DNA from 2 places in the Lysinibacillus sp. NPDC093688 genome. Region 1 is predicted to be linked to the other one. Evidence: riboswitches for the same ligand, from Rfam matches in the RefSeq annotation. Region 1 holds a riboswitch; the other holds the start of a gene.
What was found. Region 1 has a riboswitch for preQ1 ahead of queC (7-cyano-7-deazaguanine synthase QueC). Riboswitches for the same ligand answer to the same signal wherever they lie in the genome.
Positions count from the first base shown of each region.

Region 2: linked by a shared signal. The riboswitch ahead of ACQKN2_RS19645 (QueT transporter family protein) and the one ahead of queC (7-cyano-7-deazaguanine synthase QueC) in region 1 are both predicted to bind preQ1.

Region 1 is NZ_JBNNUX010000004.1:16,808-21,237, reverse strand. It holds gene queE (7-carboxy-7-deazaguanine synthase QueE) at 383-1,111, opposite strand; gene queD (6-carboxytetrahydropterin synthase QueD) at 1,104-1,577, opposite strand; gene queC (7-cyano-7-deazaguanine synthase QueC) at 1,581-2,240, opposite strand; PreQ1 riboswitch class I at 2,608-2,654, opposite strand; gene speE (polyamine aminopropyltransferase) at 2,970-3,824, opposite strand; gene speD (adenosylmethionine decarboxylase) at 3,824-4,258, opposite strand; gene ACQKN2_RS04965 (aminotransferase class I/II-fold pyridoxal phosphate-dependent enzyme) at 4,255-4,430, opposite strand, start outside.
Region 2 is NZ_JBNNUX010000031.1:30,209-34,638, forward strand. It holds gene ACQKN2_RS19635 (long-chain fatty acid--CoA ligase) at 1-604, shown strand, start outside; gene trpB (tryptophan synthase subunit beta) at 646-1,809, opposite strand; T-box leader at 1,869-2,068, opposite strand; gene ACQKN2_RS19645 (QueT transporter family protein) at 2,154-2,636, opposite strand; PreQ1 riboswitch class I at 2,643-2,687, opposite strand; gene ACQKN2_RS19650 (DUF1259 domain-containing protein) at 3,086-3,481, opposite strand; gene ACQKN2_RS19655 (hypothetical protein) at 3,585-3,839, opposite strand; gene ACQKN2_RS19660 (TetR/AcrR family transcriptional regulator) at 3,976-4,430, shown strand, end outside.

The DNA.
Region 1 (4,430 bases):
AACTTATTCAAAACATTATAGCTCCTTAATTCAATGCTACATCTTGAAGTTACTTTAAGGTCAAGAGGGAAATTCAAAAATAATTAGCTTGCTATTCATGCAAGCCTCATCTCTATATAAAGTTTGTTTTCCTCAGAACAGAGAATCATGCTTTTTTCAGATTCCGCATCGCAACGAGCACCTTTGCACTTGGCTAGTCACTACTTCTGTCTTCGTGGTTCAGATATGTATTCTATTGATTACATCCATACTGGTACAGCAAAAAAGTATAGGCCAAATTAGCCTATACTTTCACATCGTCCCAAGTAATGATCTACTTTTGATTTGAAGGTTTACAGTATCCTCTTCTAGAATTTGTCTTAATGACATTTTTGTAATGGCACTATACCCCTCTTTTATTCCCCCAAACAAGAGCATGCAACTGTGGCAGTACTTTGACATCTCTTAATTCTTCATCCTTAATCACTCTATCAATCAGCACATGATATTTATCTAATAAATGTTTAATTAACCGTGAATTGTCAGTTGTCGAGAGATCATCATTACCGACTTGGAGATAAAAAGGAATCATTGGATATCGATGGTGAATTTGTTTAGCATACTCGTAATCCCCTTGATTAAAAACGACTATTTTGAGGGATACATGGTGATTACTGTTTCGATTTTTAAGTTTTTCGAAGATATCGGAGAGCACCGAATAGTCTGTGGTCATTCCAGAACTAGGTGGCTTTGGAGAAATTGTCAGTTCATCAATTTCATACATCCATTTTTGCCACCTACTTCCCTGTGTTTCCACACCGACCTTTATGTCATTTTCTTTTAAAATGGCAATGAGATTCTCTAAATTTTGGATGAGTGCAGGATTGCCGCCTGAAATCGTGACAAATGAAAAGCCGCTGCCTCCAAGACGTTTCAACTCAGACCATATCTCTTCCGCTGTCATTTGGACAATAAGATGCTTTCCACTGCCATCCCACGTAAACGATGAATCACACCAAGAACAGGAATAGTCACAGCCGGCAGTTCTCACAAACATTGTCTTTTGGCCAACTACCATTCCCTCACCTTGAATCGTCGGTCCAAAAACCTCGATAACAGGTATCTTACTCAACTTCCATCCACTCCCGTCTCGCTTCTGCATAGCTTGTCGGAGTTTCATATAGCCGGATAAACTCTACACGCGCACCGTTATTTCTTTGTTCATCAAGCAAGGCTTCAGCCAATTTTTCGTAAATCCAAACAACAATGTTCTCTGCCGTCGTATTCATGGGTGGAAGCGTTTCATTTAAATAACGGTGATCCAAATGAATCTCTATTTTTTCTTTCCATATTCCTTTTATATCCCCAAAATCAATCATCAAACCGCGTTCATCTGTGTATCCACTCAGTCCTAATACTACGCGATACGTATGACCATGCAGGTTTTTACATTTACCCTCATAATTATGTAAATGATGAGCAGCGTCGAAGGTAAATTCTTTGCTTACAAGAACACGCTTTGCATGATAGTTCAATTGATTTCTTTGAATATCTTCATCTATTTTTTGGAGCTTATCGACGATTCTAAAATCTGACATACCTTAAGACTCCTTCCTGTAACTCAAATACTCATCAAGCCCTTTTTTTCGCAGTTTACATGCCGGGCATTCACCACAGCCATCTGCTATTACACCGTTATAGCAAGTTAACGTTCTTTCCCGAACAAATTCAAGTGCCCCAAACTGATCAGCAAGCTCCCATGTCTGTGCCTTATTCAGCCACATCAACGGTGTATCAATTACAAAGGAATCATCCATCGATAAATTTAATGTTACATTCAAGGATTTAATAAAAACATCTCGGCAATCCGGATATCCGCTAAAATCCGTTTCACAAACGCCAGTTACAATATGCTTAGCTCCTACTTGGCTCGCTAAAACGCCCGCAAATGAAAGAAAGAGAAGATTTCGGCCAGGTACAAAAGTCGATGGAAGCTCACCATTTTCTCCGTTTTCCACCTTTATGTCTTGTCGTGTCAATGCATTCGGAGCAAGCTGATTCAGGAGTGACATATCAAGAATGTGATGCCTAACACCAAGCTCCCCAGCTATCATCTTCGCACATTCAATTTCAAGACGATGCCTTTGACCATAGTCAAAAGTTACTGCCTCAACCTCTTTAAAACGTTCTTTTGCCCAGAACAAACAAGTTGTACTGTCCTGACCTCCACTAAATACAACAATTGCTTTTTCCTGCTTCATCTATAAAAACTCCCTTATATCGAAAGAACAGCACTGTAAGAGAAAGTGCTGCTTTCTTCTTAGTTTTTTTTAGAGGGTAGCTAAATACCTCTTTCTTGATTGAACTATTCAATTCCTCATTTATCGATAATCAAATTTTTCTGGATTAAGATCGTGGTTCATTAAACGACATATGAATATTGTACTTTGGTTACCCAATAATGTTAAATCAGTTAGTCCTTCTTCATGGCTTCAGCCAAACATAAAAAACCTCCTTGTAAAATGTTTCCCAACACTTTTCAAGAGAGGCATTACCAATCGTTCTATTAAAACATAAGTAAAAACATAAAAAAAAGCCACGTCCGATATGGACATGGCATATTATCATGTTTCCATAGTTTTTTATAGAGGGTATCAGCTATGAACCTCTCCCGTTTTAGTCCGGGCATTCTTTTCTTCAATATAATACAAAAAATAGTACAAAACGTCAAATGGATTTTTTTTATAAAATCTTCCCATACATGCTTTTCTGGAAAAACCACTGTTTATACTGCCCTCATCCTGACGAATTACTTGCATTGCAAAGCGATATCCTGGAAACTACTTCTTCCGTCGAAAGAAAAACCGAACTATCCAATAAAACGCTCATGAAGTGTTTAGAAATAGTTCGGTTTTTCTATTTATTTTTGTTTTGATAATTTAGAGATTATTCGGCTTTACAAATGAACCTTTTAATTATGTCCCAGCCTCTTATTCATCACGATCAAGTGACTCTTTCACAAATGTAGGAAGTGCGAATGCACCAACGTGTAAATCTGTATTGTAATACTTCGTTTTTAGACCAAATTTGTCCCAAGCATCTACTTGAATATCTTTAATTGGATGTAATGCTTTTGAAGCAAATCCGAATAGCCAGTGTCCCGATGGATATGTCGGCATATGGAATTGATATACGCTTGCGATTGGGAAAATACCTTTAATCTTTTTATGTGCTTTGCGCATGTTTTCTGCATACTCCGCGAAGTATGGTGATTCGTGTTGGTTAATTAAAATTCCTTTTTCATTTAATACACGGTAACATTCTTTATAGAAAGCTGTAGTAAATAAACCTTCGCCGACAGAAATTGGATCAGTAGAATCTACTAATATTAAATCGAATGATTGATCAGCTGCGTTTTGAACGTAAGCTAAGCCATCATCGAAAATCATTTCCATACGTGGATCTTCTTCGACACCAGCAGCTGTAATTGGAAGGTATTTTTGACTCAAACGGAATACTAACTCATCGATTTCTACCATTACTACTTTTTCTACTGATTCGTAACGTAATACTTCACGAGCAGTACCACCATCACCACCACCGATAATTAATACTTTTTTTATATCTGGGTTGGTAGCGAATGCTGGGTGCGTAATCATATCGTGATAAACGAACTCATCTTTTTCATTGACCATCATCAAACCGTCTAAAGTAAAGAAAGTACCAAACTCTTCACTTTTATAAAAATCGATTTTTTGGAACGGAGATTGTTCACTATGAATTTCTTCGTTGTATCCGATTGAAAATTTACAGTTATTGCTCCATTGTTCTGTATACCATTTCATTAAATCACGTCCTCTAATACTTCTTGTTTCACTAGAATTGTATCAATTTCTTGTTCTGCAAATTGGCGAATTTTATCTGCCATTCCACGTGGTACTTCAAATGATTCTGTCTTTTTCGCTTGCAGTTTTTGTTCTAAATATTCTGCTGCTTTCCAGGGACTTACTGAGTCGCCACATGTGTAAACATCTACAGAAGCAAATCCGTATTCTGGCCAAGTATGAATCGTTAAATGTGATTCAGCAATAATTACTGCACCCGAAACACCATATGGGTTGAAATGATGGAAGCAAGATTCTACAATTGTTGCCCCAGAATAGTCAGCGGCTTCATTCATAAACTGCTCGATTAATGCATTTTGCTCAATAATTTCACTTGGACAACCATAAAATTCAATTAATACGTGTCTACCTAATGTTGATAATTCAATGCTCATTTATTTGTCTCCCTTACGACTGTTATATAATTTTCTTCTTTCGTTTCGAACAGAACATTCCCAAAATTAAGAAAATAGAAGTTATATAATTCTACTACTTCCTCTGAAATAACTTCACCGGGGATAATTAGTGGTATTCCCGGTGGATAAATCATTAATGAATCTGCACTAA
Region 2 (4,430 bases), on a different contig from region 1:
GGATGAATGGCCTATTGAAAAGCGTATTGAAGCGCGAGCAACGCAAGGGATGACGATGGCTGGTATTGAATCGAGTATTATAAACGACCATGGGGAAGTACCATGGGATGGAGAGACGATGGGTGAGTTACGTTTACGAGGCCCATGGATTTCACACGAGTATTATCGCGATGAACGTACAAATGATGCCTATCGAGACGGTTGGTTATATACAGGGGATATTGCGGTACGAACAGAGGATGGCTTTATCAAAATAACAGATCGTACAAAGGATTTAATTAAATCAGGTGGGGAGTGGATATCCTCAGTTGATTTAGAAAATACATTAATGACTCATGACGCTGTGTTAGAAGCGGCAGTTATTGCAATTCCGCATGTCAAATGGCAAGAACGCCCGCTAGCTTGCGTAGTATTGAAGGAAGGAATGTCAGCAAGTGAAGAGGAGCTTCTTGCGTTTTTAGAAAGTCAGTTTGCAAAATGGTGGGTACCAGATGATGTGGTATTTTTAGATGAAATTCCAAAAACATCAGTTGGAAAGTTTCTGAAAGCCAAGCTTAGAGATAATGTAGCAGAAATTTATCCGAAATTAGGTTCATTCGTATAGTTAAAAGAGCGATTTCCCTTTTTGGAAATCGCTCTTCATTTTTATTTATTTAACATTTGAAATACTTGTTCTACGTCTTTGTCTCCACGGCCAGAGATATTGATAATAATGCTCTCTTCTGAAGATAATGTTGGCGCAAGCTTTAGTGCATGAGCCACAGCGTGTGAGCTTTCAAGTGCAGGAATAATGCCTTCAACCTTTGATAGTACTTGGAATGCTTCGAGCACCTCTTCATTCGTCACCGTTACATATTCTCCACGACCAATAGTTTTTAAATGGCTATGCTCTGGACCAGCTCCAGGATAATCTAGTCCAGCGGCAATCGAATAGGTTGGTAATGGATTGCCCTCTGCATCTTGCAGTACTAAGCATTTGAAGCCGTGTAATTCTCCAGGTGTTCCTTCATTTAATGTGGCAGCCTTATCTGGTTCAATGCCGATGAGGCGAACCTGTTCATCTGCAATATATTCCGCAAACGCACCGATTGCATTACTACCGCCGCCGACACAAGCAAGTACTGCTGCAGGTAGCTTGCCTTCTTTTTCTAAAATTTGTTTGCGACTTTCACGGCTAATGACGGATTGGAAATGCTTCACCATTGAAGGGAACGGGTGAGGCCCAACAGCAGAACCTAGTAAATAGAAAGTCGTTTCATAGTTTTCTACTAAATCAGCAAATGCTTCATCCACTGCATCTTTTAGTCGTCCTTGACCTTTATCAACAGCTACTACCTTTGCACCAAGAAGCTCCATACGGAAGACGTTTAATGCTTGGCGCTTAGTATCTTCTAAGCCCATATAAATTGTGCAATCCATCCCGAACATTGCACATGCAGTTGCTGTTGCTACACCATGCTGACCTGCACCTGTTTCAGCGATAACACGATGAGCACCCATGCGCTTGGCCAATAAAATCTGTCCAAGAACGTTATTAATTTTATGTGAACCTGTATGGTTAAGATCTTCACGTTTTAAATAAATTTTTGCGCCACCTAATTGTTTTGTTAAATTTTCAGCAAAATAAAGTGGAGATTTGCGCCCAACATATTCACGGAAATAATAATCTAGCTCTTTATTAAAGTCTTCATCGTCTTTATATTTTTGAAAGTTTTCATCTAAAATACTTAAAACATTTTGAAGCTCATCGGGAACAAAGCTACCGCCAAATTCACCGAAATATCCTTTTTTCTCTGCTACTGTACTCATCTTTTCTCGACTCCTCTATCTAATTTTTCCATAAAAAAAAGCCACTACAATCCTTCTGTAAAAAGGACGAGTAACCGTGGTGCCACCTTCATTCGCAAAAAATGCGCGCTTTCGTACTCCGATAACGGGGAGTAACTTCGTCCTCACATTTGATGAGGCTGCTCCAAAGTCCATTCACAAGTAGGTACTACTGATTTGCACCAACCATCAGCTCTCTTTAAGTACTAGGCTTGCTACTATTCTTTTTCTTCGCATTTATTGAAAAGAATTGTAAGGTAATTTCAGATTATTGTCAAGGCATCTTTCAAGAAATAAAAAAAGACGAATCTAAAAAGATCCGTCTGTTAAATTAAGTTTTTGAAGTTTAAGCGTTTATTCAATAGGTACATAATCGGTGCACCAACCGCTAAAACAACAAATTCACCTGCAGCAACAGTTAACCAAGTCCAGAAGAATGGTAATTCTAATGCTAAGTTTAATTCAAAAGCAATAATGAACATTGTGCAAGTAAATAACAATGTATTGATGATTAAACGTGCCCAAATATTTTTGACAAATTTACAAATAAGAATGAGCAATCCAAGGGTAATCATCGAATGGCCTACACCGAAAACTAAATCGTATATGCCGAGTGGTGAAAATAGATTGGAGATAAACACACCAATAATGATCCCAACCGCAAAGCGCGGATTAAATGCAACTAGATGGTTAAACATTTCCGATATACGGAACTGCACCTCGGTAAAGCCAAATGGTGTGACTAGCAATGTTATAGCAATATAGAGTGCTGCAATAATGCCACTCGTTGCTAAAAATTTTATTTTCATATTTATTTCTCCTTAGTTTTTTTGCGTGGGATGGTTACGAACCACGTGAAGCAAATGCAATCATATCAGTGTTCATGCTTATTTGTAAATAGCCAAGGGTAAAAAATATACGATAATAGTTAGATCTTGCTCAAAGCTCCTTAATGACAATGCACCTATGAAAAGGGGCTTGTGCACTAACTGGAAAATTATACAGAAATATCAAGTGGCGAGTAACCTCGAAAGTTAGAAGTCATGTCTATCTGGTACTTGTTAAAAGAACTGTTTTAAGCAGTTCTTTTAACTTCTTTCAGCAAGTGTTTTGGTAGCGAAAGCGAAGCGAGATGAATGCAGATTTAAGCTACTTTTCAGCGGGTGTCCAAATACCTGCTGAAAGAAGTTAAGCCACCGGAGGATGTCACGGAATCCGGACGCAATTATGCCGAGGCATAATTGATCCAGTGACCATTTCAATAGTTTTTTAAAACACTAAATGCTTGAGCAAATTTTTGAGCAAAGGTTAATGGAGGCTCTATTGATTGAAAATGGACGTACAAAATAGCTGGGTCCGAATATATCCAATGATTATGAACAGCACTTATAATCAAGTTATTTTCTGCGAGTACCTTAACAAATGGCTGTAATTCCTTTTGAAGTACTACTATTTCACCTAAGTTAAGTGCATTTCCATATATATCAAGCGATTCGAATGTTATTCCAGCATGAAGTGCACTGCGACTTGGGCGACCTTGAATCTTCACATGAAGGCTTCGATGAAGTTTTACTGAGCATACGCCATGTTCCACAGAAGCTTTTCCGTTGGCAATCTGTGCAAATTTTGTACACATATCTTGAAAGCTTTGCATTTTAGACACCTCTCCTTTTTTATATTTATAATGAGGATGTCTTGGCGCGAAAGTAGTACGTAAACATATCACCATCCTGAGATAACGGGTTTCCGATTTGAAATTACTCCTCTAAAATATTTCTAATTTCTTCTATTTCCAAAATTAAATCGTCTACTTGTTGCTTGAATTCATCTGTATATTCTAATTCCTCATCCAATTCTTTTGTATACTCTAAGGCATTTAAGGCGAAATCCAGAGCAAAAGCAAATAGACTGTCACATAGATTAGAAATGATTGTATCAATATTTCCTGTAGTTGCATTTTGTTTATCTTGTGAATAAGACGGCTGATTTAAATCGATATCATCATTATTCATGATATTCCTCCTTTTTGGGAACAGCACTAACCTCATTTGCATCATATGCGTTAAATGTAAAAAGGGGGACTAAAGTGAACATTTTTGTAGAAAAGTTAAGTCACATCTAATCAGGTGTGGCTTTTTACTATACATAATGCGGGAGCAAATTCTAAACGCGGGCTTAGATTTGTTTATTAGAAACGGTTATCAGGGGACTACAACTAAAGAGATTGGTGACGCAGTTGGAATTAGCCAAGGATTACTGTTTCATTATTTCGGCTCTAAGGAAGAGGTATACCTTGAACTTTTAAATCGAGCTAAAGCTAGTATGTCTGTAATTGGGATTTCTGAAGGAGAATTTGCACAACCGTTAGAGTATATAAATGTGATTGTTACTTCGATACTGGACTCCTTTAAATCGCATCCACTATCGGCAAAACTATTAATGTTAGTTGCTCAAACGCAAATCGCAAGTAACTTACCAGATACAATTCAACAAGTTGCTAAGGATCTTGCTGCATCTGAGGGAATTGAAAGTTTAGTAAAAGAGGGGCAAGTTAAGGGAGTAGTACGAGAGGGTGATTCTAAAGCACTTGCGGGTTGTTTCTA